3 regions of the Sphingomonas sp. 67-41 genome follow, and region 2 is predicted to be linked to each of the others. Evidence: predicted binding sites of a transcription regulator. Region 2 holds the regulator's gene; each other region holds the start of a gene.
The links. Region 2 encodes LexA, which represses DNA repair genes until DNA is damaged. Its sites were predicted from a motif close to GTTCCNCNCTTGTTCT; they were not measured.
Positions count from the first base shown of each region.

Region 1: the regulator LexA is predicted to act here: its motif matches at 5,327-5,342, upstream of recA (recombinase RecA).
Region 3: the regulator LexA is predicted to act here: its motif matches at 1,565-1,580, upstream of BGP17_RS14390 (ImuA family protein).

Region 1 covers NZ_MKWJ01000004.1:247,610-257,161, reverse strand. Annotated here, with positions in the region: gene BGP17_RS02935 (dicarboxylate/amino acid:cation symporter) at 1-436, shown strand, start outside; gene BGP17_RS02930 (hypothetical protein) at 513-1,079, shown strand; gene BGP17_RS02925 (hypothetical protein) at 1,089-1,412, shown strand; gene BGP17_RS02920 (glutathione S-transferase family protein) at 1,442-2,068, opposite strand; gene BGP17_RS02915 (hypothetical protein) at 2,065-2,556, opposite strand; gene BGP17_RS02910 (RNB domain-containing ribonuclease) at 2,553-3,947, opposite strand; gene recA (recombinase RecA) at 4,170-5,249, opposite strand; gene BGP17_RS02900 (MOSC domain-containing protein) at 5,424-6,140, shown strand; gene BGP17_RS02895 (response regulator) at 6,185-6,547, opposite strand; gene BGP17_RS02890 (hybrid sensor histidine kinase/response regulator) at 6,588-8,984, opposite strand; gene BGP17_RS02885 (M13 family metallopeptidase) at 9,063-9,552, opposite strand, start outside.
Region 2 covers NZ_MKWJ01000011.1:60,251-69,802, forward strand. Annotated here, with positions in the region: gene BGP17_RS06030 (citrate synthase) at 1-570, opposite strand, end outside; gene gltX (glutamate--tRNA ligase) at 604-2,043, opposite strand; gene BGP17_RS06040 (ComEC/Rec2 family competence protein) at 2,126-4,237, shown strand; gene lexA (transcriptional repressor LexA) at 4,258-4,950, opposite strand; gene BGP17_RS06050 (molybdopterin molybdotransferase MoeA) at 5,009-6,193, opposite strand; gene BGP17_RS06055 (PilZ domain-containing protein) at 6,232-7,182, opposite strand; gene BGP17_RS06060 (glutathione S-transferase family protein) at 7,285-7,938, opposite strand; gene moaC (cyclic pyranopterin monophosphate synthase MoaC) at 8,102-8,569, opposite strand; gene trpC (indole-3-glycerol phosphate synthase TrpC) at 8,613-9,401, opposite strand; gene trpD (anthranilate phosphoribosyltransferase) at 9,401-9,552, opposite strand, start outside.
Region 3 covers NZ_MKWJ01000022.1:717,493-727,044, forward strand. Annotated here, with positions in the region: gene BGP17_RS14385 (DUF6504 family protein) at 1-508, opposite strand, end outside; gene BGP17_RS14390 (ImuA family protein) at 789-1,538, opposite strand; gene BGP17_RS14395 (M3 family metallopeptidase) at 1,663-3,801, shown strand; gene BGP17_RS14400 (hypothetical protein) at 3,798-4,451, shown strand; gene BGP17_RS14405 (3-methyl-2-oxobutanoate dehydrogenase (2-methylpropanoyl-transferring) subunit alpha) at 4,602-5,873, shown strand; gene BGP17_RS14410 (alpha-ketoacid dehydrogenase subunit beta) at 5,903-6,907, shown strand; gene BGP17_RS14415 (dihydrolipoamide acetyltransferase family protein) at 6,913-8,178, shown strand; gene BGP17_RS14420 (MAPEG family protein) at 8,181-8,753, shown strand; gene BGP17_RS14425 (GNAT family N-acetyltransferase) at 8,763-9,263, shown strand; gene BGP17_RS14430 (protein phosphatase 2C domain-containing protein) at 9,273-9,552, shown strand, end outside.

The sequences.
Region 1 (9,552 bases), on a different contig from region 2:
CGCCAGCTTCGTGCTGCCGCTCGGCTATTCGTTCAATCTCGACGGCTCGATGATGTACATGACGTTCGCGTCCATCTTCATCGCCCAGGCCTATGGCATCCATCTCGACTGGATGACGATGATCCAGATGCTGCTGATCCTGATGGTCACCAGCAAGGGCATTGCCGGCGTGCCGCGCGCCAGCCTGGTGGTGATCACCGGCACGCTCAGCCATTTCAACATCCCCGAGGCGGGCGTGCTGCTGATCCTCGCGGTCGACCATTTCCTCGACATGGGCCGCACCGCGACCAATGTGATCGGCAATGCCGTGGCCAGCGTGGTCGTGGCGCGCTGGGAGGGCAAGCTCGACGCGCCGCAACCGATCGAGCCGCTCGTCCCGCCGGTCCAGGGGCCGGCGACCGAGACGGAGAGCTTCCAGGACTATGGCCGCCACTGAGCGCCGGTCCGCGGCGGCACCATCGCCGTTGGACTTTCCCGCGCGAAGATGAAAGTCTCCCCCCGGGGAGACTTTCATGCGCGCCTTGACACGGTTCGGACGGGATTTGCGGCGGCTTGCCGCGATGCTGATGCTCGCCGTGGCGCTGGCCGGCTGCACGCATGTCCAGCTCGCCGCTCCCTATGATGCGGCGACCGATACCGAGCTCGGATCGGTGCTGCAGGACACGACCAGCTTCGTCGCGAAGATGGTGACCAATGCCGGCCAGCCCGCCGGCGCCTATGCCCAGAACACCGACTTCTACGATAATATGGAAGGCCGGTTGGCGCTGCTCGTCGCCCGGGCGCAGGCGAATCGGGTGCTGGACAATTGCCCCTCCACCCAGGCGATGGCCCGGGCGCTGGCGGCGGCGGACCTGCCGCCCGCGGTCGGCGGGAAGATCGGCACCCCGCCCCGGGGCGATTGCGACGTGGTGCTGATGCAGCTGCTCCAGCAGCAATTCCACGATCTGCGCGCCTTCCATCAGGCGGAAGGTGCGCTGGGCATTCCCGCCGCCGCCGTCGGCCCGCTGCTCGATGGCGGGCTGGGCGCCACCCTGCGCGCGGCGATGGCCGTGCAGCGCGCCAAGCAAGTGAACCGATAGGAGAAGGCGATGCAGGTGGACGTGAACGGACTCGTCGACCGGATGACCGTCGCGGGGCGCGGGCTGGCGGGCGGCATCTGGGCAGAGATGGAGAGCTATGCCATCCCCGAGCTCAAGAAGATCGCCATCCAGGTCGAGGCGATCGCCGAGAACCACGCGCAATACACATTGCGGGGCGCCGAGATCCTGTTCGACATGCAGATCCGCGCCGCCGTTTCGGTGATCGTCGCGATGACCAGCATGACGCTGGTGCTGGTGCAGAATGCGATCAACGCGATCGTCGACGCGGTGAAGGACTTCATCAACGCCGCAACCGGCTTCGCCCTGGTCTGACCGCCCCCGGCCGGGCCGCGCGGAGAGGTTCAGGCATAGGCATAGGGGCCGCCGGCGGCCAGTGCCGCCTTATAGGCCGGGCGGGCATGGACTTTCTCGATCCACGCCGCGATGTGCGGGCGGCCTTCGGTCGCATTGGCCCGGCTCACCGCGGCTTCGAGCGGAAAGCTCATCATCACGTCGGCGGCGGTGAATTCGGGGCCGGCGAACCAGGGCCGCGCCGCCAGCTCGCCCTCGACATAGTCGAGATGGACGTCGACCATCGGCTGGAACTTCTTCTGCGCCACCTTGCCGAGCAGCGGCACGCGGCTGAGCACCAGCTTGGTGAAGAGCGGCGGCATCAGCGACCCCTCGGCATAATGCAGGAAATGGCGATAGCGCAGCGCGTCCTCGCGATGCCCGGGCATGCCGAGCCGGCCATCGGCCAGTTCGACCAGATACTCCACGATCGCCCCCGTCTCGGCGACGATGTTGCCCGCATGCTCGATCACCGGCGACTTGCCGAGCGGATGGACGCGGCGAAGCTCGAGGGGCGCCAGCATCGTCGCCTTGTCGCGCCGATAGCGGCGGACCTCATAGGGCAGCCCCAGTTCCTCCAGCAGCCAGAGCACGCGCTGCGAGCGGGAATTCTCGAGATGATGGACGATGATCGTCATGCGGCGTCTCCGGCTGGGCGGCGCGGGCGTTGCCGGGCCGATATCGACTTGACGATGGTCCGCCCGCCCTCCGGAGGCAAGGGGCGCCTTGCCCGGTCGAGCGCGGCCGCGATGAGCGCGATTACCGCCGGCGCGTCGAGCAGCGCCACCTCCCTGAGGCAGACATAGCGCCCCAGGCGCCCCTCGCCCTGGAGGAGCCCCTCGGGATCGGGCAATCCGACACCGGGGAGGAAATAGAGCAATAGGTTGCGCGGGTAGACCGCAAGGCTGAACACCGCGTCCGACGTCTTCCCGCCAGCACCATAGCCGATCGCCAGCGCGTTGTAATTGTCGTAGACCAGCTCGGTCGCGCCCGGCAGCCGTTCGCGCAACACCGCCCGCGCGGCGCGAACACGGTCCGCGATCTCCGGGGTGAAACGCGCGATGAAGCCTTCGAGCTGCGCTTCGGTTGCCGCCACATCGCCGGGATCGGCGGGCATGGTCGTCACGGCACCGCTCCGATCGCTTCGAAACGGACGGCGCGATCCGCCGGGTCGGCATCGACCAGCCGCACGCGCAGCGGCGTCCCCGGCGCGGCGCCGGGTGCGTCGATCCGCGTGACTATGGGCAGGTCGGCGAGTTGCATCCGCGCGCCGCGCACATCCACGTCGGTGACGATCGCCGCGAATTCCTCGCCCTCGCGCCCGGCGAGCATCACCGCTTCGGCCAGGTCGACGACCGCGCGATCGATCTGCCCGCTCACCGCATCGGCACGCCCCATCACCTTTGGCAGCCGCTCGAAGGCCTGGCCGACCACCGGCGGCACGGGCTGGCCCGCCATGACCGCCAGCGCCGCGCGGATGACATAGCGATCGGCCAGCCGCCGAAGCGGCGCGGTGGCATGGACATAGGGCGCCGCGACGGCGGCGTGCCAGGGCGCCGTTCCCGCGCGCCACGGGGCATAGCTGGCGCCCTGCCCCGCCCGGCGGATCGCGAGCATCAGCGCCGCCTGGTGCGGATCGGCCGGATCCAGGCCGGTACGGAACGCGACGAGCGATTGCGCCTCGGGCCAGGCGATGCCGAGCGCGCGCGCAGTGTTCCGCAGGCGCGATATGGCCGGCGCATCGGGCTCGGCCATCACCCGGAACAGGCCGGTATGATGCGCCTGCAGCAACTCGGCGATGGCCAGATTGGTCGCGAGCGACAAGGCCGCATTGCGGGCCTCCGACGCATGGCGCGCGCGAAAGGCGAGCGCATAGCCGCCATCGGGGCGGCGCACGACTTCCTGCTCGGGCGGATCGACCCTGGCAGCGCCGCGGCGGGCTTCGGCAAGGGCGATACGGCGGGCAAGTTCGGCGAACTGCGGGGGTAGATCCGCATCGTCCGCGGTCTCATAGGCGAGTTTGGCGCGGCTCCTGACCAGCGCCCGTTCCGCCGCTTCCAGCCGGGCCTCGCCATCGGGCGCCACCCGCACCGTGAAGAGCACCGCCGGGCGCGGGCCGTCGGGCAACAGGCTGGCCGCTCCTTCGCTCAGCACCGGCGGATAGAGCCCGGCCTTTCCATCGGGCAGGTACAGCGTCGCGCCGCGCCGCCACGCCTCGCGGTCGATCGGGTCGTCATCGTCGACGAACCAGGCGACATCGGCGATCGCATAGCGCAACAGCAGGTCGCCGCCGCTGGCCTCGATCGCAAAGGCCTGGTCAAGGTCGGTCGAGCTTGCCGGATCGAGCGTGACCAGGGGAAGTCCGGTCCGATCGACATGCCCTGCCGGCGTGCGCGACGCCGCGGCCTCGGCGGCGGCGATCACGTCCGGAGGAAAGGCGTGCGGAACGTGGAACTGGTCGCGGATGGCGGCAAGGCCGCCAGCCAGCACGCGATCGGGATCGAATACCGCCTTCATCGCCGGCGACTATAGCGCCCGCGACGGATCGGGAAACCGGCATCGCGGGATATCCGCGCCCCTCCGCAGGCGCGGGGGAATGGCGAAGGTCGCGCATGCAAGGAATCGCGCGCTCCGCCCGAACGCGAAAGACCCGGCGCGGGGCAACGCGCCGGGTCTTCCCATGGGTCTCAGCCCGTGACCGCCGCCGCACGCATCACGCGCGGGCGCGGCCTGTATGGATCAAAGGTCGTCGTCGCCGTCATCGGCGTCGGGCCCGGTCATCAGGCCTTCGGCAACCTTTTCGGTACGCGCCCGGATCGCGGCCTCGAGGCGCTCGCGCAATTCGCCATTCTCCTTGAGGAAGTTCTTGGCGTTCTCGCGTCCCTGGCCGATGCGAACGCTGTCGTACGAGAACCAGGCGCCCGACTTCTCGACCAGCCCCGCCTTGACGCCGAGATCGAGGATCTCGCCGATCTTGGAGATGCCTTCGCCGTACATGATGTCGAACTCGACCTGCTTGAACGGGGGCGCCACCTTGTTCTTCACCACCTTCACGCGCGTGGTGTTGCCGATGATGTCCTCGCGGTCCTTGATCTGGCCGGTGCGGCGGATGTCGAGGCGGACCGAGGCGTAGAATTTCAGCGCATTGCCGCCCGTCGTGGTCTCCGGATTGCCGTACATCACGCCGATCTTCATGCGCAGCTGGTTGATGAAGATCACCATGCAGCGCGAGCGGCTGATCGAGCCGGTCAACTTGCGCAGCGACTGCGACATCAGCCGCGCCTGAAGCCCGACATGGCTGTCGCCCATCTCGCCCTCGATCTCGGCGCGCGGCACCAGCGCGGCGACCGAATCGACCACCAGCACGTCGATCGCGTTCGAGCGGACCAGCGTATCGGTGATTTCGAGCGCCTGCTCGCCGGTATCGGGCTGCGAGACGATCAGTTCGTCGATATTGACGCCCAGCTTCTTGGCATAGACCGGATCCAGCGCATGCTCCGCATCGACGAACGCCGCGACGCCGCCATTCTTCTGCGCTTCGGCGATCACGTGCAGCGCCAGCGTGGTCTTGCCCGAGCTTTCCGGCCCATAGACTTCGATCACGCGGCCGCGGGGCAATCCGCCCACGCCGAGCGCAATGTCGAGCCCGAGCGACCCGGTCGAGATCGCCTCGACCTGCATCGCCTCCTTGGAGCCGAGCTTCATCGCCGACCCCTTGCCGAATGCGCGGTCGATCTGTGCGAGGGCGGCGTCGAGCGCCTTCTGCTTGTCCGAAGAAATCGCCATGTTGCCGTCAATCACCTTGAGCGAAGCTGCCATTGGAAGTCCCCGTCGCTAGAAGGTTTGGCTTGCGCCTTCAACCTGTGTTGGAGGCCGTGTATCGCGTTTGTTCTCCAAGAACAAGAGCGGAACGGGATTTTTTGTTCCATAATCGTTCCACCTCCCCGCAAGGCCGCGATTGCCCTTCCGTCTCGTGCCCGCTAGCCGGGCGGAATGACCCGCATCGTCGGCCATGTCCGTGCGCTCAACCGCTTTCCAGTCAAGTCGATGGCCGGGGAACGGCTCGACGTGGCGGAACTCGACTGGCAGGGAATCGAGGGCGACCGGCAATATGCGTTCGTCCGCGCGGCCAACGGCACGCGCTTCCCCTGGCTCACCGCGCGCGAAGTGCCGGCAATGGTCCTCCACCGGGCTCGCTTCGACGACCCGGCACGGCCCAAGACCAGCGCGGTGACGGTCGAGACGCCCGACGGCACGACGGTCCCGCTCCGCGATCCGCTGCTCAAGGCGCAGCTGGAAGCCGCCGCGGGCGAACCCGCCGCATTGATCCAGGTAGCGCGGGGCATCTATGATTCGATGCCGGTCTCGATCCAGACCAGCGCCGGCCATGCCGCGCTGGAGGCGGCGCATGGCGACGCGCTCGACATCATGCGCTTCCGGATCAACGTGATCGTGGAGAGCGATGTGCCCGCCGCCGAATGGCGGGGCCGGCGATTGGCGTTCGGCGACGAGGAACACGGCGCGGTGGTGCAATGCGCCGATCCGATCGCGCGCTGCGTGATCGTGACGATCGATCCGGAGACCGGTGCGAAGGCGCCGCGCGTGCTGCGCACCGTCGCACAGGACTTCGGCAACAGATACGGCATCTATGCCGGGCCGGCGCGGCCGGGGCTGATCCGGCTCGGGGACCCCGTGCGCCTGATCGACTAGGTCCGCGCTACGGTGCGGCAAAGAAGGAAAGGGAAAGCCTGCGCTCAGTCCGCCGCGACGAGGCTGTCGAGCACCTTTTCGACGCTGTCCATCGTGAACGGCTTGGAGAGCACGGGACGGTCGCGATAGGCTTCCGCGATCATGTCCCCCGCCCCACCGGTGGCGAGCACGAAGGGGATGCCCCGCGCAGCCAGCGCATCGGCGATCGGCCAGCTGGTTTCGCCGCCGCGCAGGTTCACGTCCATGATGGCCGCGTCGATGCCGCCGGCCTCGACCAGTTCGAGGGCCGAGGCGACGCTGTCCACCGTGCCGGCGACGAGGCGATCGAGCGCATCGAGAAAGTCCTCGAGCATCATCGCAATGAGCGGCTCGTCTTCAACGATCAGGATTTTCTGGGGCCCCGGCATGGCCGCTCCCATCGCAGGAAAATCACGATACGCCAAGTATTTATTTGGGTGAAAGCACATCGCGCGCGGCTTCGGCAAGTTGCTGCACCGAAAAGGGCTTCGGCAGGAAGGCGACTTGCTCCAGATCAATCGACTTGCGCAGCTGTTCTTCGGCGTAGCCCGACATGAACAGGATCGGCAGATCGGGATATTTGGCGCGGATCCGGCGCGCCATCGTCGGGCCGTCCATCACCGGCATGACCACATCGGAGATGAGCAGGTCGGGCCGGTCGATCGTCTCGATCAGCTCCAGAGCCGCCTCGCCATTGTCGGCGGTGACCACGGTATAGCCCTGGCGGGCGAGCGCGCGCTCGGCGATGGCGCGGACCATGTCCTCGTCCTCGACCACCAGGATCGTGCCGGTGCCCCAGGTATCGGCGGGCTTCTCCTTGGGCCCGGGCAGCTTGGCGACGACCGGCGCCTCGGTCGCGGCGTGGACCGGCAGGTAGATGGTGAACTCCGCCCCGCCGCCGGGCACGTTCTCGGCGAAGATGAATCCGCCCGATTGCTTGATGATGCCATAGACGGTGGAAAGGCCCAGGCCGGTACCCTTGCCCACTTCCTTGGTGGTGAAGAACGGCTCCCAGATCTTGGCGAGGATCTCGCTCGGGATGCCGGTGCCGGTATCGGCGATGCGCAGCGCGGTATAGTCGCCGACCGGCAGCACGTCGTCGTCCATCCGGCGCACATCGGCGGCCGGCACCGCCATCGTCTCGATGGTGAGCGTGCCGCCGCCATTGGGATTCTGCGAAAGCATCGCGTCGCGCGCATTGACCGCGAGATTGACCACCACCTGCTCGAGCTGGCCCGGGTCGGCGCGTACCGGGCCCAGGTTGCGGCCATGCTTGACTTCGAGCCGCACGGTCTCGCCGAGCAGCCGCTTCAACAGGTTCGAGACTTCGGAGATGACGTCGGGCAGCTGGAGCAATTGCGGGCGCAGCGTCTGCTGGCGCGAGAAGGCGAGCAGTTGGCGGGTCAGCGAGGCGGCACGGTTCGAATTGGCGCGTATCTGCTGGATGTCGTCATAGTCGCTATCGCCAGGCGAATGGCGCATCAGCATCAAATCGCAATGCCCGATGATCGCGGTCAGGATATTGTTGAAATCATGCGCGACGCCGCCCGCGAGCTGCCCCACCGCCTGCATCTTGGTAGCCTGTGCGACCTGGCGCTTGAGCTTTGATTCCTCGCCCGAATCCTTGAGGCTGATCAGCACGGCGGCTTCGCCCAGCCCGCGCGCGCCGGCGATTCCGATCGAGACCGGCTCCTCGGGCGCATCGGCCATGCGCACGGTCATCTCGGCCGATTGCGGCGCCCCGCCGGCAAAGCGGCGGACGGCGTCGGCGAGCGCGGCCTTGTCCTCGCGCACCACCAGGTCGCCCGGATAGAGCGGCGGCGCCGCGGCATTGACGCGGGTGGCCCGAACGAACGCATCGTTCATGCTGGCGAAGCGGCCGTCGCGATCGACCAGGGCAAGTCCGAGCGGCAGCAGCGCGATCAGCGAGCGGACATGCGCGCCGGCGCTGGCGCCGATCGCCGGCGTCGGCAGATTGCCCTGCTCCTCGTCGAGCAGCGCCACGAGCAGCGGCGCCTCCTCGCCGTCGAGGAAGGGGATCTGCAGCACGCGGAGCGGATTGCCCTCCAGCCCCTCGCGCTCGAAACGGACCAGCCCCATGGAATCGGTGATCAGGAAGCGGGCGAAGTCGCGCCCCTCGGCGGCGGCGTCCGGGCTGCCCATGGCGCGCAGGCGGAACACGCGGTTGGCACTGCGCACCCGGCCCTCGGGCGACACCATCGCGGCCATGATGCCGGCCGAGCCCAGCCGGTCGCCGGTATGGCCGTCGATCAGCGCCTGGACCTGGCTGGCGAGGTCGAGCGCCTGCACGCCAATGAAGCGCCAGACGAGCGATTCCTCGCCCACCCGCTGGACGCGGGCCGATACGGGAGCGCCGAACACCTGAATGCCGTCTTCGCGCGCCTCGCCGTCGCGCCAGGCAGTTCGCGCCGCAGTGCCGAGCGCGGCGACGGCGGCGTCGCTGATCGGGAGATTGGGCGGTGTCGGCCAGCCGGCGAACAATGCCTCGAAGCGGCTGTTGGCGCAGACCAGGCGTCCGGCACGGTCGGTGACCGCCAGCGCGTCGTCGCTGGCCGCAGCGAGCGCCTGGGCGACCGACCAGTCGACCGGGGCCTCGCCGGCGATATCCGCATGGAAGAGCTTGCGCGCGCCCCAGAGCCCGCCTGCGGCAAGCAGCCCCGCCGCGACGAAGCCGACCGCGACCGCGCGGTCGTTCAAGGTGAGCAGGATCACCGCGCCCGCGAGGAACCCGGCCAGGATCGCCGCCGCGAAGGGCAGCCAGCGGCGGGACGTCGAAATGGGGCTATGGGCGGGCAACGTGGCCATGCGCCACCGATGTTCGGTCGCAGGGCGTGGGTCAAGCGAATCTCCCTCTCCCCGAACGGGGGAGAGGGAGAAATCGGATCACCAGATCTGGACGCGCTTGTCGGGCGTCAGGAACAGCTTGGTTGCCGGATCGGGGTTGTAGGCCCCGTACCAGGGATCGAGGTTGCGCACGACCCAGGCACGCTGCTGCGAAGGCGAGTGCGGATCGGTAAGCAGGCGCTGGCGCAGATTCGCCTCGCGATAGTTGCGGCGCCACACCTGGGCCCAGCCCTGGTAGAAGCGCTGGTCGCCGGTGGTGCCGTCGAGCACCGGCGCCGCCTGGCCGTTCAGCGAAGCCTTGTACGCGTCATAGGCGACGGTAAGGCCGGCCAGGTCGGCCACATTCTCGCCGAGCGTCAGCGCGCCCTTCACATGCATGCCGGGCAGCGGCTCATACTGGTCGTACTGGGCGACCAGCGCGTCGGTGCGCGCCTTGAACGCCTTGACGTCCGCCGGAGTCCACCAGTCGGTCAGGCGGCCTTCCTTGTCGTACTTGGCGCCCTGGTCGTCGAAATGGTGGCTCAGCTCA
Region 2 (9,552 bases):
GTCGTTCTGCGGATAGAGGAACGGCTGGCCGACGCTGTACTTGTAGGCCATCGCCGCGATCGTCGGCATCTTCGCGATCAGCCGGTGCGACGCGATCATCCGCTGCTGCGGATCGGTGATGTCGGTTGAATCGTGATAGAAGGCCGAAAGCGCGCCGACCACGCCGCACATCACCGCCATCGGGTGCGCGTCGCGGCGGAAACCGCGATAGAAGGTCGCCAGCTGCTCGTGCAGCATCGTGTGGCGGGTGATCGTGTGGCTGAACTTGTCGAGCTCGTCCTGCGAGGGCAGCTCGCCGTTCAGCAGGAGGTAGCTGACCTCCATGAAGCTCGAATGCTCGGCGAGCTGGCCGATCGGATAGCCGCGATGGAGCAGCACGCCCTCGTCGCCGTCGATATAGGTCAGGCCCGATTCGCACGACGCGGTCGACGTGAAGCCGGGGTCGTAGGTGAACATGCCGGTCTGGCCATAGAGCTTGCGGATGTCGATGACGTCCGGTCCGACGCTGCCCGACAGGACCGGATACTCGACATCCTTCCCCGGAACCTGCAGCTTCGCGGTATCGCTCATAAACGTCGTCCTATCTTTGGGCCGGGCCTGGAATCAGGCCGGCACGGTCATCTGATCAGCGATGCGGGCCAGGCTCTCCTCGCGCCCCAGCAGAGCCAGGACGTCGAAGATGCCCGGGGACGTCCGGCGCCCGGTGAGCGCCGCGCGCAAAGGCTGCGCGGCCGCACCGAGCTTGACACCCGCATCTTCCGCAACGGTGCGTACCGCCGCTTCGAGCGCTTCCGTATCCCAGCTTTCCACGCCGTCAAGCGCGGCGTGCAGCTGGGCCAGCAGCGCCCGCGCGTCGCCCTCTAGCAGAGCCTGGGCACCGTCGTCCAATTCCAGTGGGCGGGTGCGAAACAGGAAGGCCGCTCCGTCCGCCAATTCGAGGAGATTCGCGGCGCGCGGCTTCAGTGCGGCCATGCTGCGGCGCAGAAGATCCCGCTGCGATTCCGAAAGTTCGAAACCGATTCGCGCGGCTACCAGATCGGCGAGGCGATCATCGTCCGTGGCGCGGATATAGTGGCCGTTGAGATTCTCGAGCTTCTTGAGGTCGAAGCGGGAGGGCGACTTGCCGACGCCGGACAGCTCGAACCATGCGATCGCCTGTTCGCGGCTGATGATCTCGTCGTCGCCATGCCCCCAGCCGAGCCGGAGCAGATAGTTGGACAGCGCCTCGGGCAGGATGCCGAGTTGGTCGCGATATTCGTCGACCGCGACGGCATTCTTGCGCTTCGACATCTTGGTGCCGTCGGGATTGAAGATCAGCGGGATGTGCGCGTACTGGGGCTCTTCCCAGCCTCCCTCGATCGCCTGCATGGCGCGATAGATCGGCAGCTGGCGGAACGCGTTGTTGAGGTGATCGTCGCCGCGGATCACATGCGTCACGCCCATGTCGTGATCGTCGACCACCACTGCGAGCATATAGGTCGGCGTGCCGTCCGAACGGAGCAGGACGAGATCGTCCAGCTCGCTGTTGTTGACGGTGACCGGGCCCTGGACATGATCCTCGATCGTCACCGCGCCTTCTCGCGGCGCCTTCAGGCGGATGACATAGGGCGCGTTGCCGCCCTCGGCGGGGTCGCGGTCGCGCCAGCGGCCGTCATAGCGCAGGGGCTGCTTGTTCGCCTTCTGCTCGGCGCGCATCGCCTCCAGCTCCTCGGCGGTGGCGAAGCACTTATAGGCATGGCCATGTGCGAGCATCGTGCGCGCGACTTCGGCGTGCCGCTCGGCACGGGCGAACTGATAGACTTCGTCGCCGTCCCAATCGAGGCCCAGCCAGCGCATCCCGTCGAGGATCGCGGCAATCGCCGGCTCGGTCGAGCGCGCGCGATCGGTATCCTCGATGCGCAGCAGGAACTTGCCGCCATGATGGCGGGCGAACAGCAGGTTGAACAGCGCGGTGCGCGCGCCGCCGATGTGGAGAAAACCCGTAGGCGACGGCGCGAACCGCGTGACGACCCGTTTCGCACCCGTATCAGATGTTGCGCCCAACCGCGCTTGCTCCCAGACTAGATTTCCGATGGCCCATTCAGCCGCCGCAGGCGCCCCTAGCACGGGGTTTTCCCACCTTCAAATGGGGGGTGCGGCACTGTTCCGCCAGACCGGGGAGGCAGTCGAGCGCTGGCTCGAGGCGGAACGGGCGCAGTTGCCGCTCTGGCTGCCCGTGGCGCTGGGCGGCGGGATCACCGCCTGGTTCCTGCTCTCCGACGCGACGCGCTGGATCGCGTTCCTGCTTGCAGCGGGCGCGGTGGCGCTGCTGGGGCTGGTGCTGCCCGGGCGGCTGGGGCGGGTGCTGCTGCTCGGCGGGCTTGCCCTGGCAGCTGGGTGCGCGCTGATCTGGTGGCGGGCGGAACATGTCGCGGCGCCCGTGCTGGCGCGGCCGGCAGTGGTGGAGATGACCGGCCGCGTGGCGGCCGTCGAGCCGCTGCCGGCGCGCGCGCTGGTGCGGGTGACGCTGTTGCCGGGCCGGCGCGACCTGCCGCCGCGGGTGCGCGTGAACCTGGCGGCGAAGGACGTGCCCGAAGGCGTGGCGCGCGGCGCGACGGTGCGGCTGCGGGCCCGGCTGATGCCGCCCGCGGGCGCGTCGGTGCCGGGCGGTTACGACTTCGCCCGCGCGGCATGGTTCAACGGCCTGGGGGCGACGGGCAAGGGCTTTGCCCCGGTGGACGTGGTGGCGCCCGCCGAAGCATCGGGCGCGGACCTGCGCGCCGCGCTCTCGGCGCATATCCAGTCGCGTATTCCCGGCAGCGGCGGCGGCATCGCTTCCGCGCTCGCCACGGGGGACGAAGGCGCGATCGCCGAAGCCGATGTCGAGGCGATGCAGCGCTCGGGCCTTGCGCACCTTCTCTCGGTGAGCGGGCTGCACGTGACGGCGGTGACCGCGGCGGCGATGCTGCTGGTGCTCAAGCTGCTCGCCCTGAGCCCGACGCTGGCGCTGCGCTGGCGGCTGCCGCTGGTCGCGGCCGGGGCGGGGGCGCTGGCCGCGATCGGCTATACCTGGCTCACCGGCGCCGAAGTGCCGACGATCCGCTCCTGTGTCGCCGCGCTGCTCGTGCTGCTGGCGCTCAGCCTGGGACGCGAGGCGATCACGCTGCGGCTCGTCGCGGCAGGCGCGCTGCTCGTGCTGCTGCTCTGGCCCGAGGCGCTGGCGGGGGCCAGCTTCCAGCTGAGCTTTGCGGCGGTGACGGCGATCGTCGCGTTGCACGAGAGCCCGCGCATGCATCGCTGGTTCGGCAAGCGCGAGGAGGGTCGGGGCGCGGCGCTGCTGCGCGGTGCCGGCTCGCTGTTGCTCACCGGGGTGGTGGTCGAACTGGCACTGATGCCGATCGGGCTGTTCCACTTTCACCAGGCCGGCCTCTATGGCGCGCTCGCCAACATCGTCGCCATCCCGCTCACGACCTTCGTGATCATGCCGCTCGAGGCGCTGGCATTGCTGCTCGACCTGATCGGGCTCGGCGATCCCGCCTGGTGGCTCACCGCGCGGACGCTCGACCTGCTGCTCTGGCTGGCCCGGACCGCCGCTTCGGCGCCGGGCGCGGTGGCGGCGCTGCCGGCAATGCCGCACGGCGCCTTCGCGCTGGCGATGGCAGGCAGCCTGTGGCTGGCCCTGTGGCGTACCCGCGTGCGCTGGGTGGGCGCGGTGCCGCTGGCGATCGGGCTGGCCTGGATGCTCGCCACGCCCGCGCCCGATCTGATCGTCACCGGGGACGGGCGGCATCTCGCGATTCGCATGCCCGATGGCAGCATGGCCCTGCTGCGCGACCGGGCGGGGGACTATACCCGGGACATGCTGGCGGAGACGGGCGGTTCCGATGCCGAGCCGGTTGCGCTCGCCGACCAGCCGGGCGCGCGATGCAGCCTGGACCTCTGCATGATCGAGCATCGGGCTGGCGGCCGCGCCTGGCGCGTGGCGGCGACGCGGAGCGGCTATGCGCTGCCCTGGGCCGAGTTCATCGCCCTGTGTCGCAGCGTCGACGTGATGATCAGCGACCGGCGCCTGCCGCCCGGCTGCATGCCGCGCTGGCTCAAGCTCGACCGGCCGGCGCTGGCGAAGACCGGCGGGGTGGCGATCGCCTTTGCCAGCGGGCGGGTGACGATGGTGCGCGGGGCGGGGCGGCACCCCTGGCTCGATCCGTCCAGGGTACAGCCGGCCCGCACTCCCATTGCCGGGGCGCGAAATCCCTAGCTTTCAGCCGGGCCGGGCGCTCAATATTTGCGAAGCAGCCCGGCAAGGCGGCCCTGCACGCGGACCTGGTCGGGACGGTAGCGCTGGGGATTGTAATCGCGATTGGCCGGATCGAGGCGGATCATCGCGCCTTCCTTGCGGAAATATTTCAGCGTCGCTTCATTCTCGTCGATCAGCGCCACCACGATTTCGCCGTCCCGGGCAATCTCGGTGCGGCGGATCAGGGCATAGTCGCCGTCGAGAATGCCGGCCTCGACCATCGAATCGCCCGCCACTTCGAGCGCATAATGCTCGCCCGCGCCGAGCAGCGCGGCGGGAACGGGCAGCATGGCCGAATCCTGCAGCGCCTCGATCGGCGTGCCGGCGGCGATGCGGCCGTGCAGGGGAATCTCGACCACGTCATTGGCGGGAGCCGGGAGTGTCGACGGCGCGGAAGTTGCGGAAGTCGAGGCCATGGGAGACGCGGTTTTCGTTCCCGAAGCCTTCTTGGTCTCGCCCCGTTCCGGCATGCGCAGTACTTCGAGCGCGCGGGCACGATTGGGCAGGCGGCGAATGAACTCGCGCTCCTCCAGTGCCGAGATCAGCCGATGGACACCCGACTTCGACTTGAGGTCGAGCGCTTCCTTCATTTCCTCGAACGAAGGTGACACGCCAGTCTCGGCAAGCCGATCGGCAATGAAGCAGATGAGCTCGTGCTGCTTGCGCGTGAGCATCCAGTTTCTCCCGGTCTGGAACAGACTGGGAACGTTTTTGCAATGTTCCGCTTGCTTGTCAAGCGATGTCGAGGATTTCCGCCGAGTCGCCGGTTTTCGCCTCAGGAGCGCCCGCCGGGCGGACGATCAGGCAGGTGGCGCGCGCCAGCGTGCGCAGCATCGAGGAATCCTGGATCGTCGCGGCGCGGGCATGGCCGTCGATCAGCTCGGCGCGGAGATAATCGGCGCGGGGGCCGGTGGCGGGCAAGGGCTCGCCCAGGGTAACGGTGCGGGTGCGCGGCAGCGGATCGGCGGCACCGGCGAGACGCGCGACCAGCGGACGGACGAAGAGGGTCGCGGTGACGAAGGCAGAGACGGGATTGCCGGGCAGGCCGAGCACCGCCGCATCGCCCAGCCGACCGGCCATCATCGGCTTGCCGGGCCGCAGCGCGATCTTCCAGAAATCGATCGCTGCGCCGGCGGCCTCCAGCGCGGGGCGGACAAGGTCGTGATCGCCGACCGAGGCGCCGCCGGTGGTGACGAGCAGGTCGCAGTCGAGCGCGCGGAACGCCGCTTCGAGCACGTCCTGGCGATCGGGCAGGATGCCGAGGTCGATCAGCTCGACCGGCAGCCCGGCGAGCTGCGCCGCGAGGAGCAGGCGGTTGGTCTCGGGGATCTGGTCGGGGCCAAGCGGCGTGCCGGGAGGAGCGAGCTCGTCGCCGGTGGAAAGCAGCGCGACGCGCACCTTGCGGCGGACGGGCAGGGCGGCATGGCCCGCGATCGCGGCGAGCGCGATCCGGGCGGGCGTGATCGCTTCCCCGGCGCGGATGAGCAGGTCGCCCTGGGCGAAATCGAGCCCGCGCGGACGGACGCTGCTGCCCGGATGCGGCGGGCCTTCGCCGGCGAGCGCGAGGCGGCTGCCGTCGCGGGCGGCTTCCTCCTGCACCAGCACGGTGTCGGCGCCGGGCGGGAGCGGGGCGCCGGTGAAGATGCGCAGCGCCTGGCCGGGGCCGATCCCGCCGCCGAAGCCATGGCCGGCAGCGCTTTCCCCGATCACCTCCCAGGGGCCGGGCAGGTCGGCGAAGCGGATGGCATAGCCGTCCATCGAGGAGAGATCGGAGGCGGGCTGGGTGCGCAGCGCCGCCACGTCCCGGGCCGCCCATCGCCCTGCCGCCTCGGCGAGCGGGCATGTCTCCTCCGCCATCGGCATGGCGCGCGCGAGCAGGCGGCGCTGGGCTTCGGCGACGGGGAGGAAGGCGGACATGGATCCGGCCTAGGCCAGCGCCGCGCACGGCGCCAGCCTCAGGATCGGCCGGCAATCCGCCCCAGGTCGTGCTGCTTCAGCGGCAGGCGGAATTCGCACAGGAAGCGGTGGCGGTCATCGGTTTCGATCACCGAAGCCGGGCCGCCGCCGATGTTCGGCAGCGAGATCCACAGCTGGGCGCCGGTCGCAAAGGGCGCGCGCGTCTCGAACTCGACGAGCTGGGGCGTGATCGCGCGCAGCTTGACGTTCCACCAGCGCACGCCCTCGCGCACGCGTGCCGGCGCGTCGAGGCGGATCGCCTGCTTGTCCGGGATCAGCCCGGTCGGCTCGTGCATCATCGCGATCCGCGTGTGATGCGACGGAGTCTGCTGCACCTGGCGCAGCCACGGCATCAGCACCTGCCAGGGCAGGTCCTCGTCAAAGGCGACGCCGGCGAGATTGCCCTGCGACCATTTCACTGCGCCGTCGAGCGGACGCAGGCCGTCGAAGTTGATCTGCACCAGATCGCCCAGCTGGAGCGCGATATCGGTCTCGAAGCCGCAGCCGCCCTGGGAGAGGTTGCGGCTGCGCGTGAATTCGACCTGGTTGCCGCGGCGCACGCAGATCGTCTGGTGCAGCTCGACGCGAGGCACCGAGCGGCGCTCGGCGGGAAGGGCGGCGAGATTGCGGGCGAGCGTGCCGATCACGTCGATCGGCAAGTCGAACAGGAAGCCCGCCGAGCCCTGCTCGGTCCAGGCGATGCGGCCGGGCAGCGACTGGCCGTTGGCGAGTTCGAGCCGGAGCCCTTCCTCCTCCACCACCTCGTCATCGAGCTGGAGCATGGCGCCGACCGCGCTGAGCTTGCGGATCGCGCAGGCCAGGCGGCCGGTCTCGCCCGCCAGGAAGGCCGAATCGAACGCGGCATGCTCGCCGGGTTCGGCAAGAAGCTGCGTGCCCGGAGGCTCGGCCGACAGGCTGAAAATGGTGGAGGACGCAAGTCCTTGTCGCATAAATGATTTTCCCGCCCCGGCCCATGCGGATAGTGGAGCCCAGGATCTGAAGGCGGGGTTAATCCGCAGGGTTGCGGAATTCCTAATGCGCGCGCCGAACCCTCAATCCCGATCCGGCGCCCCCAACGGGAAATAGGCGCGATAGGGCCGGGCTTCCTCGACGCAGCGGGCGACCGAGGGGCGGGCGAGCAGGCGGGCGCGATAGGCGCGCAGATTGGCCAGTGCCTCGGGGATCGGGCGTACCCAATCGGCATAGAAGAGCGAGGGCGCAGCGGCGCAATCGGCAAGGGTGAAGCTGTCTCCCACCGCCCAGACGCGCCCGGCCAGATGGGCGTCGAGCCAGGCATAGACCTTGTCGAGCCGCGCCATCGCCTCGCCGAGGCCGACGGGATCGCGCCGTTCCTCGGGCAGCAGCGCGTCGAGCACCGGCCTCTGCATCGTGCCCATCACGTAATTGTCGAAGATCCGGTCGAGCATCCGGGCCTGCACGGCGATATCGGCATCGGCGGGGATCATCGGCACCGGGCCGAGGTGATGGACGTGAAGATATTCGATGATCGCAGTCGCCTCGAGCACCGTGCGGTCGCCTTCGACCAGGACCGGGAAGAGCTTGAGCGGCCAGCGCGCCTCCAACTCGGCATTGGCCTCGGCGTCCTCCAGGTTGCGGAAGGTGAAGGCGGTGCCGTTCTCGTAGAGCGGGATCAGCGCCTTCCAGGTGTAGGACGAGAAGGGGTGGCCGAAGAGCTGAAGGGTCATGGCATCCTCTGATAGTTAGGTTATTGGCTAACTATTTCGATTCGACGGCGCTGTCACGCATTTTCTCGCCCTTGCCTCGCCCTGACATCGCTTCGTCATCCCCGCCAGCGCGGGATGACGGGGTTTGCTGATTGAGACGGGATCCGCTGATCCGAGCGCGACCTCAGGCCGCCCAGTCGCCCGATTTGCCGCCCTTCTTGGAGAGCAGGCGAATCTCGCCGATCACCATCGCCCGGTCGAGCGCCTTGGCCATGTCGTAGAGCGTGAGCAGCGCAGTGGAGACGGCGGTGAGCGCTTCCATCTCGACGCCCGTCTGTCCCTCGGCGGCGGCAGTGGCGGTGACCGTCACGCCCGCCTCGTCGGGCGCTAGGTCGACTGCGACCCGGGTGAGCGGCAGGGGATGGCAGAGCGGGATCAATTCGGCAGTGCGCTTGGCGGCCATGATCCCGGCGATGCGGGCGGTGGCGAGCACGTCGCCCTTCTTCACCGCCCCGGCGCGGATCGCGGCGGCTGCCTCCGCCGACATCGCGATCCGCCCGGTGGCGACTGCCTCGCGCAGGGTGACGGCCTTGCCCGCGACATCCACCATGCGCGCCGCGCCGGTTTCGTCGAGATGGGTGAGGTCCGTCATTTCCCGTTCCCCGAGGGGAAGAGGGAAGTTGCGCGCGCCCCGCTCATCCCACCAGGGCCCGGGTTGCGGCTTCCACATCGTCCTGGCGCATCAGCGACTCGCCGATCAGGAAGCAGCGGATGCCGTGCGCGGCCATCGCGTCCAGGTCGGCGCGGCCGTTCAGCCCGCTCTCGGCGACAAAGGTGCAGTCGGCCGGCGCATGGGCGACGAGTTCGTAGGTTTTCTGGACATCGACTTCGAAGGTCTTGAGATTGCGATTGTTCACGCCGATCAATCGCGAGCGGAGCCGAAGCGCCCGTTCGAGCTCGGCGGCATCGTGCACCTCGACCAGCACGTCCATGCCAAGGCCGAGCGCCGCATCCTCGATCTCGGCCATCTGCGCATCCTCGAGCGCGGCGACGATGATCAGGATCGCATCGGCGCCGATCGCGCGCGATTCGAGCGCCTGCCACGGATCGACCATGAAGTCCTTGCGGATCACCGGCAGGTCGCAGGCGGCGCGCGCGGCGATCAGATACTCCTCATGCCCCTGGAAATATTCGAGATCGGTGAGCACCGAGAGGCAGGCGGCGCCGCCGGCCTGATAGGCGCGGGCATGGGCGGGTGGATCGAAATCGGCGCGGATCAGGCCCTTGGAGGGGCTGGCCTTCTTGATCTCGGCGATCAGGCCATAGCCGCCCGCCGCGGCCCGGGCATCGAGCGCGGCCCGGAAGCCGCGGGGCGGCGTGCGCGCGAGGGCAAGGCCGTGCAGGTCGGCGACGGAGGTGGCGCGGCGGCGCGCGGCGACCTCGTCGTGCTTGGTGGCGATGATCTTGTCGAGGATCGTGGACATCAAAAGGCGATCCAGCAGTCGAGCAGGGCCTTGGCAAGCCCCTTGTCGATCACTTCGGCGGCTTCCTCGACGCCTTCGCGCAAGTCGCTCGCCTGGCCGGCGACCACCAGCGCGGCGGCGGCGTTGAGCAGGACGGCGTCGCGATAGGGGC
Region 3 (9,552 bases), on a different contig from region 2:
CGAGCGGCGCGCGGGGCAGGGCGGCGAGCTGGCCGATCCGGTCGACGCCCAGGCGCCTGAGCAGTTCCACTGCCGCCGCGTCGATGCGCAGCGCCGGGGTGGGGAGGTCGTCGAGCGCGCGGGCCTGCTCGCCGGGCGGGCAGATGCAGTTGCCCTGGAACCGCGCGAGCGCCCAGGCGGCGCCGGGGGTGTCGGCGATGGCGATGCGGGCGGCGAAGCCGGCGCGCGCGAGCAGCGTCACGATGCGCCGCGCCATCCCTTCCTCGCCGCCGAACAGATGCGCGGTGCCGGAAAGGTCGAGCATCAGTCCCTCCGTTCCGGACACCGCCACCACCGGCGACCAGCGCCGCGCGGCAAGGATCGCCAGGCTCCCGAGCGATGCGAGATCGCCCTCCGGATCGGCCGGGCGGATGTCGAGCCCCGGCACCTGCGCACGTGCCTGGGTGACTGCCATGCCGGGCCTCAGCCCCAGCGCCTGGGCGGCGGGGCAGGCGGCGGCGATCTCGATACGGCTGCCGTTGCGGAGGGAAGTGACGAGGGGCTTTAATTCCTCCCCGGAACGGGGAGGGGGACCAAGGCGCGAAGCGGCTTGGTGGAGGGGGGCTTCCACCGGCGACAGCATTTGAGGAGAACCCCCTCCACCACCGCCTGAGGCGGTGGTTCCCCTCCCCGTTCCGGGGAGGAGTTGAGGTTCATCCACCTGCGCCCATCTGGCGCCCGGCCGCCAATGCCCCTCGTGCTGCGCGGGCTTGCGGAGCGGGGCTTGCGGAGCGGGGAGCGCGCGCGCGTCAGGCCGCGCGCCGGCGCGCCGTTCCGCCCGCCACAGCCTTTCGATCGGCCACAGGGGAAGGAAGAGCGCAGCGACCCGTTGCATCGCATGCCTCCACTATCGTCTCGAAACCCTCGCCCCCCTTTTGCCGCGCCAGCTCCAGCCGCCAGCGCGGCCGCCCGACGCCCGCCACCGGCAGCGGCGCCGAAGGGGCGCAGGTCACGCGCCAGCGCGTCACCGCCGCCGAAGGCATGCCGATCGGGTCGCTCCCCTCGCGCGCGGCGCGCTTCAGCAGCAGCGCGATCGTCCGCCCGCCTTCGGCCGCCAGCTGGAGCCGGCGCGTCGCGGTCATGTCCGCGCGCCTGGCCTCGCCGATCACCGCGCCCAGTCCGCGGTGGCGCAGCCCTTCCTCCATGATCGCCAGCAGTTCGGCATCGTCCTTCGCCTCGGCATAGATCAGGCGCTTGGGATCGAGCCCCGACTGGGCGAGGCCGGGCGCGAACAGGTCGCGCCGCCGCACCACCCAGAGCACCGGGCCCCAGGCGCGCGCCGCGATTCCGGCGAGGAACAGGGTGGCCGCGCAATCATCGGCCATGTCGCTCGTGCCCGCCGCCACTTCGTGCAGGGCGTCGAGCCTGAAGCCGCCATCGGCGAGGCGCGAATCGATTGCCTCGATGCCGAAGGGCAGCGAAGGCCGCCGGCGGAATCCACCGGTCTCGAGACCGCGCAGCGTGTCGCGCAATTGCTTCAGGACGGCAGGATCGGCCATAGGGCGCACGACTCGGAGAACAGGATGTTCCTATTCTGTTCCTTATTGCCGACGAGTCAATTGCCATTCCGCGGCACCTCCCTAAGCTCGGTTCGATTCACCGATTCCAGGGAGCCTTCGGAACTTGATCCGCAACCTCAGCCGCCGCCAGGCGCTTCTCGGCACCAGCGCCTTGCTCGCAACGCCTTTCATGGGGAGCCTGATGGCCAAAGCCGCCGACATCGTGGACGCCGCGCCTCTGCTCAAGCCCTGGCCGGGCGGCTATGGCGGCGTGCCTCCCTGGGACAAGTTCAAGGTGGAGATGTTTCCTGCCGCCTTCGAAGCGGCGATCGCCGAACAGCGCCGGGAGATTCATGCGATCCGCGACGCGCGCACCGCCCCCACCTTCCACAGCGTGATCGAGCCGATGCAGAAGGCGGGCGACACGATGGACCGTGTCGAATCGGCCTGGGGCGTCTATGAGAGCAACCTGGCCGACAAGCAGGTCCAGGCGATCGATCGCGAATGGAGCCCCAGGCTCACCAGGGCGAATGACGAGCTGTTCCTCGATCCTTTGCTCTTCGCGCGGGTAAAGGGCGCGTACGAGACGCGCGCCGGCCAGAAGCTCGATGCGCAGCAGCTGCGCCTGCTCGAGCGCAGCTATCGCGGCTTCGTCCGCCGCGGCGCCGCCCTTTCCGATGCCGATCGCGCCGAGGTCAGCCGGCTCAACCAGGCGCTCGCCTCGGCCTTTTCCGATTTCAGCCGCCATCTGCTGGCGGACGAGGAGACCTGGATCGTCCTCGATTCCGAAGCCCAGCTCGCCGGGCTGCCGGACAGCTTCAAGGCCTCGCTCGCCAGCGCCGCCGCCGATCGCGGGCTGGCCGGCAAATGGGCGGTGGTCAACACCCGCTCCTCGGTCGCGCCCTTCCTCACCTATTCGACCGACCGGGGGCTGCGCGAGAAGGTGTGGCGCGCCTTCGTCTCGCGCGGCGACAATGGCAATGCGAACGACAACAAGGCGGGCATCGCCGAGATACTGAAGCTCCGCCAGCAGCGCGCCAGGCTGCTCGGTTTCAGGAACCATGCCTATTACCGCATGGACGACACCATGGCCGAGACCCCGGCCAATGCGATGAAGCTGATGATGGCGGTATGGCCCGCCGCCCGCGCCCGCGTCACGCAGGAAGTCGCCGACATGCAGGCGCTCGCCGATCGGGAAGGGGCGAAGATCGCCATCGAGCCCTGGGACTATCGCTTCTATGCCGAGAAGGTCCGCAAGGCGAAGTACGACCTGGATGAGAGCGAGGTGAAGCCGTATCTCGAGCTCGGCAACATCCTCCAGGGCGCCTTCTACGCTGCCGGCCGGCTCTACGATCTCGGCTTCCGGGAAGTGAAGGACGTGCCGGTCTTCGATCCCGCCGTGCGGACCTTCGAAGTGACCGATACGCGCACTGGCAAGAACATCGGCATCTTCTATTTCGACGGCTATGCCCGGTCGGGCAAGCGCTCGGGCGCCTGGGCGACGCGCTATCGCGGCCAGCAGAAGTTCGGCGGCGTGCGCAACACGCTGGCTTCGAACAACAATAATTTCGTCAAGGGCGGCGCCGGCGAGCCGACGCTGATCAGCCTCGACGATGCGACGACGCTGTTCCACGAATTCGGCCATGCGATCCACAGCCTGCTCCAGAACGTCACCTATCCGGGGCTGGCCGGCACGCCGCGCGACTTCGTCGAATATCCCAGCCAGGTGAACGAGAACTGGCTGCTCACCCGCGACGTGCTGGATAAATACGCGAAGCACTACAAGACCGGCGCGCCGATGCCGCAGGCGCTGGTCGACAAGATCGAGAAGTCGTCGACTTTCAACCAGGGCTTCGACACGGTCGAATATCTCGCCTGCGCGATCCTCGACATGCAGCTGCACGACCGCGAAGTGCCGGTGACCGACATCGCCGCGTTCGAGAAGGAAGCGCTGGCGGCACTCGGCATGCCGAAGGAGATCGTGCTGCGCCACCGCATGCCGCAGTTCGGCCACCTCTTCTCGTCCGACGCCTATTCGGCCGGCTATTATTCCTATCTCTGGTCCGAGACGATGGACGCGGACACCTGGGCGGCGTTCCAGGAGGCGGGCAATGTCTGGGACAAGGCCACGGCCGACCGTTTCCGCGCGACTTTGCTTTCCACCGGCAACGAGACCGACCGCAAGCTCGCCTATCGCGCGTTCCGGGGAAGGGATCCGGACGTGTCGGCGCTGTTCAGGCGGCGCGGGTTCCCGGTCGCATGAAGGCTGCGCTCGCCATCGCCCTGATGCTCCTCGCGCCCGGTATTGCCTGGGCGCAGGACGCGCCAGTGCCCAAAACCCACTATCTTCCGCCGGATTTCGCGCCGAACAAAGACGGGTTCCTCGAAGGCTGGTTCGGCAAGCATCTCGCCTCGATGGGAGAGCCGGTGCTGTGGGCGCCGCATGCACTGGACGGTTATCGCAGCCGCTTCCGCATGCTGGTGCTGCCCAGTTTCTCCCAGCCCTATGTGATCCGTATTGATCAGCGGGCCGATGGCCGGGCGCTGATCCACTACACGCTTACCAACGGCAGGGGCGGCTATGGCCCGGGCGTGGCCATCCGCCGCAAGACGCGCGCGCTCGATGCCGATCGCTTCGCGCGGGTGACGGATGCGCTCGCCGCCGCTCGCTTCACCGCGCGCCTGCCCGACAATGGGGGCGGCCAGGAGTTCGCCGACGCCCCGCGCGACGAGGGGATGGCGATCTGCATGGACGGCACCCAACTGGTATTCGAGCTGCTCGACGCCGCCGGCGATCATGTCGTCACCCGCCACGAATGCACCCTCGACGTACAGACTCGCGCGTTGGTGGCGGCCATGCTGAATGCGGCGGATATCGTACCCGATGGGAAGCGCGGCGACCCGATGCCCTGACCCTCGCTTCGACGCGAATTCCCAGCATTTCGGGCGGCATTTCAGGTCAGCACCCCTGACCTACTTGCGCCGGGCTTTGAAATTTTATAACAATGGCGCGAAACGTGATTCCCGCGCGTTTGGCGACGGGAGCCTATGTCCGGAGAGCCCATGTCGAGCGAGCGCGATCGCGCCAATCTGCCCCCGCTTGCGCTGCACGTGCCCGAGCCGCGATTCCGCCCGGGGGACGAAGCGGACTTCAGCGACATCGTGGTGCCGCCCGCCGGCGTCACCCGCCGCCCCGACACCGCCGATGCGGCTTCCAGTTTCCATGAGCTGGCGTACGGCCTGGTCCGCGTCCTCGATGACGAGGGCAATGCGGTCGGCCCCTGGGATCCGCGGCTCGATGCCGATGCCAAGCGCCGCATGCTCCGCTCGATGGCGCTCACCCGCGCCTTCGACGAGCGCATGTTCCGTGCCCAGCGCCAGGGCAAGACCAGCTTCTACATGAAGTCCACCGGCGAGGAGGCCGTCTCGATCGGCGCGGCGATGGCGCTGGCCGGCGACGACATGTGCTTCCCCTCCTATCGCCAGCAGGGGATCCTCATCACGCGCGGCTATCCGATCGTGCAGATGATGAACCAGATCTATTCGAACAGGGCCGATCCGCTCGAAGGGCGCCAGCTGCCGATCATGTATTCCTCGAAGGAGTTCGGCTTCTTCTCGATCTCGGGCAATCTCGCCACCCAATATCCCCAGGCGGTCGGCTGGGCGATGGCGAGCGCGGCCAAGGGCGATACGCGCATCTCCGCCACCTGGTGCGGCGAAGGCTCGACGGCGGAGGGCGACTTCCACTCGGCGCTGACCTTCGCGACGGTCTACAAGGCGCCGGTTATCTTCAACGTCGTCAACAACCAATGGGCGATATCGAGCTTCTCCGGTTTCGCCGGGGCCGAGGCGACCACCTTCGCCGCGCGCGCGATCGGCTATGGCATTGCCGGCCTGCGCGTCGACGGCAATGACGCGCTGGCGGTGTACGCGGCCACCGAATGGGCCGCCGAGCGCGCGCGGACCAACCAGGGCCCGACGCTGATCGAGCATTTCACGTATCGCGCCGAGGGCCATTCGACCTCCGACGATCCCACCGCCTATCGCTCGGCCGGCGAGCCCAATGCCTGGCCGCTCGGCGATCCGATCCGCCGGCTGAAGGAACATCTCATCGCCATCGGCGAATGGGACGAGGCGCGCCACGCCGCGCAGGACCTGGAGCTTGCCGAGCTGGTCAAGGCCTCGCAGAAGGAAGCCGAGAAGAACGGCATCCTCGGCCATGGCATGCACCAGCCCTTCGAATCGATGTTCGAAGGCGTGTTCGAGACCATTCCCTGGCACCTGAAGGAACAGCAGCAGCAGATGCTGGACGAGCAGAAGGCGGCCGGCCTGTGAGCGACGAGATCGTGGGCGACGTGACGCAGATGAACATGATCCAGGCGATCAACTCCGCCATGGACGTGATGATGGCGCGCGATCCGAACGTGATCGTGATGGGCGAGGATGTCGGCTATTTCGGCGGCGTCTTCCGCGCCACTGCCGGCCTCCAGGCCAAATATGGCAAGGCGCGCGCCTTCGACACGCCGATCACCGAGATCGGCATCATGGGCGTGGCGATCGGCATGGGCGCCTATGGCCTGCGCCCGGTCCCCGAGATCCAGTTCGCCGATTACATCTATCCGGCGCTCGACCAGCTCGTCTCCGAAGCGGCGCGGCTGCGCTATCGCTCGGCGGCGGACTTCACTGCGCCGATCACGATCCGCTCGCCCTATGGCGGCGGCATCTTCGGCGGCCAGACCCATTCGCAGTCGCCGGAGGGCATCTTCACCCATGTCTCGGGCATGAAGACGGTGATCCCCTCGACGCCGTACGACGCCAAGGGTCTGCTGATCGCGGCGATCGAGGACAATGATCCCGTCCTCTTCCTCGAGCCCAAGCGCATCTACAACGGCCCGTTCCACGGCCATTATGATCGTCCGGCCAAGACCTGGGCCGATCATCCCGGTGCCCAGGTGCCCGAGGGCCATTATCGCGTCGAGCTGGGCAAGGCCGCGGTGGTCCGCCCGGGCGAGGCAGTGACGATCCTCTGCTACGGCACGATGGTGCACGTCGTCGCCAACACGGTCGAGGAACTCGGCATCGATGCCGAGATCGTCGACCTGCGCACGCTGGTGCCGCTCGACATCGACACGATCGAGGAATCGGTGAAGAAGACCGGCCGCTGCCTGATCGTGCACGAGGCGACGCGCACCTCGGGCTTCGGCGCCGAGCTTTCGGCCCAGGTGCAGGAGCGCTGCTTCTACCATCTCGAAGCCCCGATCGAACGCGTGACCGGCTTCGACACGCCCTATCCGCACAGCCTGGAATGGGCCTATTTCCCCGGGCCGGTGCGCATCGGCACTGCCCTCAAGAAGATCCTGAAGGACTGACCCGCATGGCACGCTTCACCTTCCGCCTGCCCGATATCGGCGAAGGCATTGCCGAGGCCGAGATCGTCGCCTGGCACGTCAAGATCGGCGACAAGGTGTCGGAGGACCAGCAGGTCGCCGACATGATGACCGACAAGGCCACGGTCGAGATGGAATCGCCCGTCTCCGGCGTGGTGGTCGAGCTGGCCGGCGAAGTCGGCGAGATGGTGGCGATCGGCTCGGCGCTGATGGTGATCGAAGTCGAGGGCGACGCCGCCGAGACCGCGCCGGTGGCTACCGAAGCTCCGGTCGAGCGGCAGGCCGAGGCAGAGGCGCCCCGCGTGGAAGAGGTCGTGGAGGCCGCTCCGGCACGCGTGCCCGCGTCCGCTCCGGAACCCGTACCGGTCGCGGCACCCGAGCCCGCCGCCCACAGGCAGGTCCTCGCCTCGCCCGCGGTCCGTGCCCGCGCCAAGGATCTCGGCATCGATCTCGCCGTGGTGAAGGCGGACGGCAACCACATCCGCCACGCCGATCTCGACGCCTATCTGCGCTATGGCAGCGCCCAGGGCTATCACGCTCCGCACGCGTCGCGGGCCCGCGACGACCAGCCGATCAAGGTCATCGGCATGCGCCGCCGCATCGCCGAGAACATGGCCGCCTCGAAGCGCGCCATCCCGCACTTCACTTATGTCGACGAGATCGACGTCACGGCGCTCGAGGCGATGCGCGGCGACCTCAACGACAATCGCGGGGCGCGCCCCAAGCTGACCATGTTGCCGTTCCTGATCGTCGCGATCTGCCGGGCGCTGCCCGATTTCCCGATGATCAATGCGCGCTATGACGACGAGGCCGGCGTGGTCACGCGCCACGGCCGGGTGCATCTCGGCATGGCGGCGCAGACCGATGCCGGGCTGATGGTGCCGGTGATCCGCGACGCGCAGGACAAGAATGTCTGGCAGCTCGCCGCCGAGATCGGCCGCCTGGCCGATGCGGCGCGCACCGGCAAGGCCAAGTCGGAGGAGCTGTCGGGCTCCACCCTCACCGTCACGTCGCTCGGCCCGCTCGGCGGCATCGCCACCACGCCGGTGATCAACCGGCCCGAAGTGGCGATCATCGGGCCGAACAAGATCGTCGAGCGTCCCATCTTCCAGGGCGACGAGATCGTCCGCGCCAAGCTGATGAACCTGTCGATCAGCTGCGACCACCGCGTCGTCGATGGCTGGGATGCGGCGAGCTTCGTCCAGGCAGTGCGGAAGCTGCTCGAAACCCCTGTCCTCCTGTTCGCCGACTGAGCATGGCGGGGCGGGCCACCATCGCCGGTGCCGTCGCCGCCTCGCTCCCCGTCGCGATCGGCTTGTGGCTGGCGCTGCGCCACGGCCTGCCGCCGATTGCGGCCCAGCCGATGCTGTTCGCACTCCAATGCTCGGGCGCGGTGGTGCTGCTCGCGCTCGTGCCCGGCATCGAGGCGGTCGCGCATGAGCGGCTGTTCCACCGCTCGATCGATCCGCTGGCCGGCGCCGATTCGCCGCGGTTGGTCGTCAACCAGCGCTATATCCAGAACACGCTCGAGCAGCTGGCGGTGCTGCTGCCGGGCCTGTTCCTGCTCGCCCGTTACGAGCCCGACCTGCGTCTCATCGCCGCCACCGCGATCGTCTGGACTCTCGGGCGCTGGGCATGGTGGGTCGGCTATCACATCCATCCGCTGTGGCGCGGGCTCGGCGTCTATTCGATGTTCCTCGGGATGGTCGTGCTGCTCTGGGGCGTCGGCCGATTCGGGTTCGATCTGGCCGGCTGGGCCGGCGTGGCGGCGCTGCTCGGCCCCTTCGCGTTGATCGAGCTCTGGCTCTTCCGGGTGCTCCGCCGCTAGGATATGGCAATGCAGAACTTGCTTCAGTGGCGGCCGATGACGGCGGGCGATCTCGACGGTGTCGTCGCGGTGGCCCGTGTCGCCTTTCCCGACCATCCCGAAGGCCGCGCCTGTTTCGTCGAGCGGCTCGCGCTTGCGCCCGACACCTGTTTCGTGCTGGCGGGCGAGGGGCGGGTGGCCGGCTATCTGATCGCCTATCCCTGGCCGCTGGAGGCGATCCCGCCGCTCGACACGCTGCTGGGGGCGCTGCCGTCGAATCGGGACAGCTGGTATCTCCACGACCTGGCGCTGCTTCCCGAAGCGCGCGGCGGCGGCAATGCGCGGGCGGGGCTCGACCTGCTGTTCGCCGGGATCGACGCGCCGATCGCGCTGGTGTCGGTGAACGAATCCGCCGCCTTCTGGCAGGCGCAGGGCTTCGCGCCGATGGGCAGCCCGGCCCTCCAGGCCAAGCTTTCCAGTTATGGCCCGCATGCGCGTTACATGGTGCGGAGCGTCCCAAAGCCGGTGTAGACCGGGGCCATGCACTTCGATCTGCTCCAGTCGATCAGCCTCGCCGGCGATGTCTCCGTTCCCAATGACGACCGTGCGGGCTTCGCGCGCGCCCATGCCTGGGTGATCGACGGCGCCACCGATCTCGGTCCGCCGGGGCTGGTCGGCGCCCAGGGCGGCGCGGCCTGGCTGGCGAGCGTGGCGCAGGCGGCGTTCACCGGGTCCGGCGCTGCGACGATCGGCACGCTCTATGCCGATGTCGCCGCGCATATCCTGGCCGCCTGGGAACGCGATCGCACGCGCGATCCCG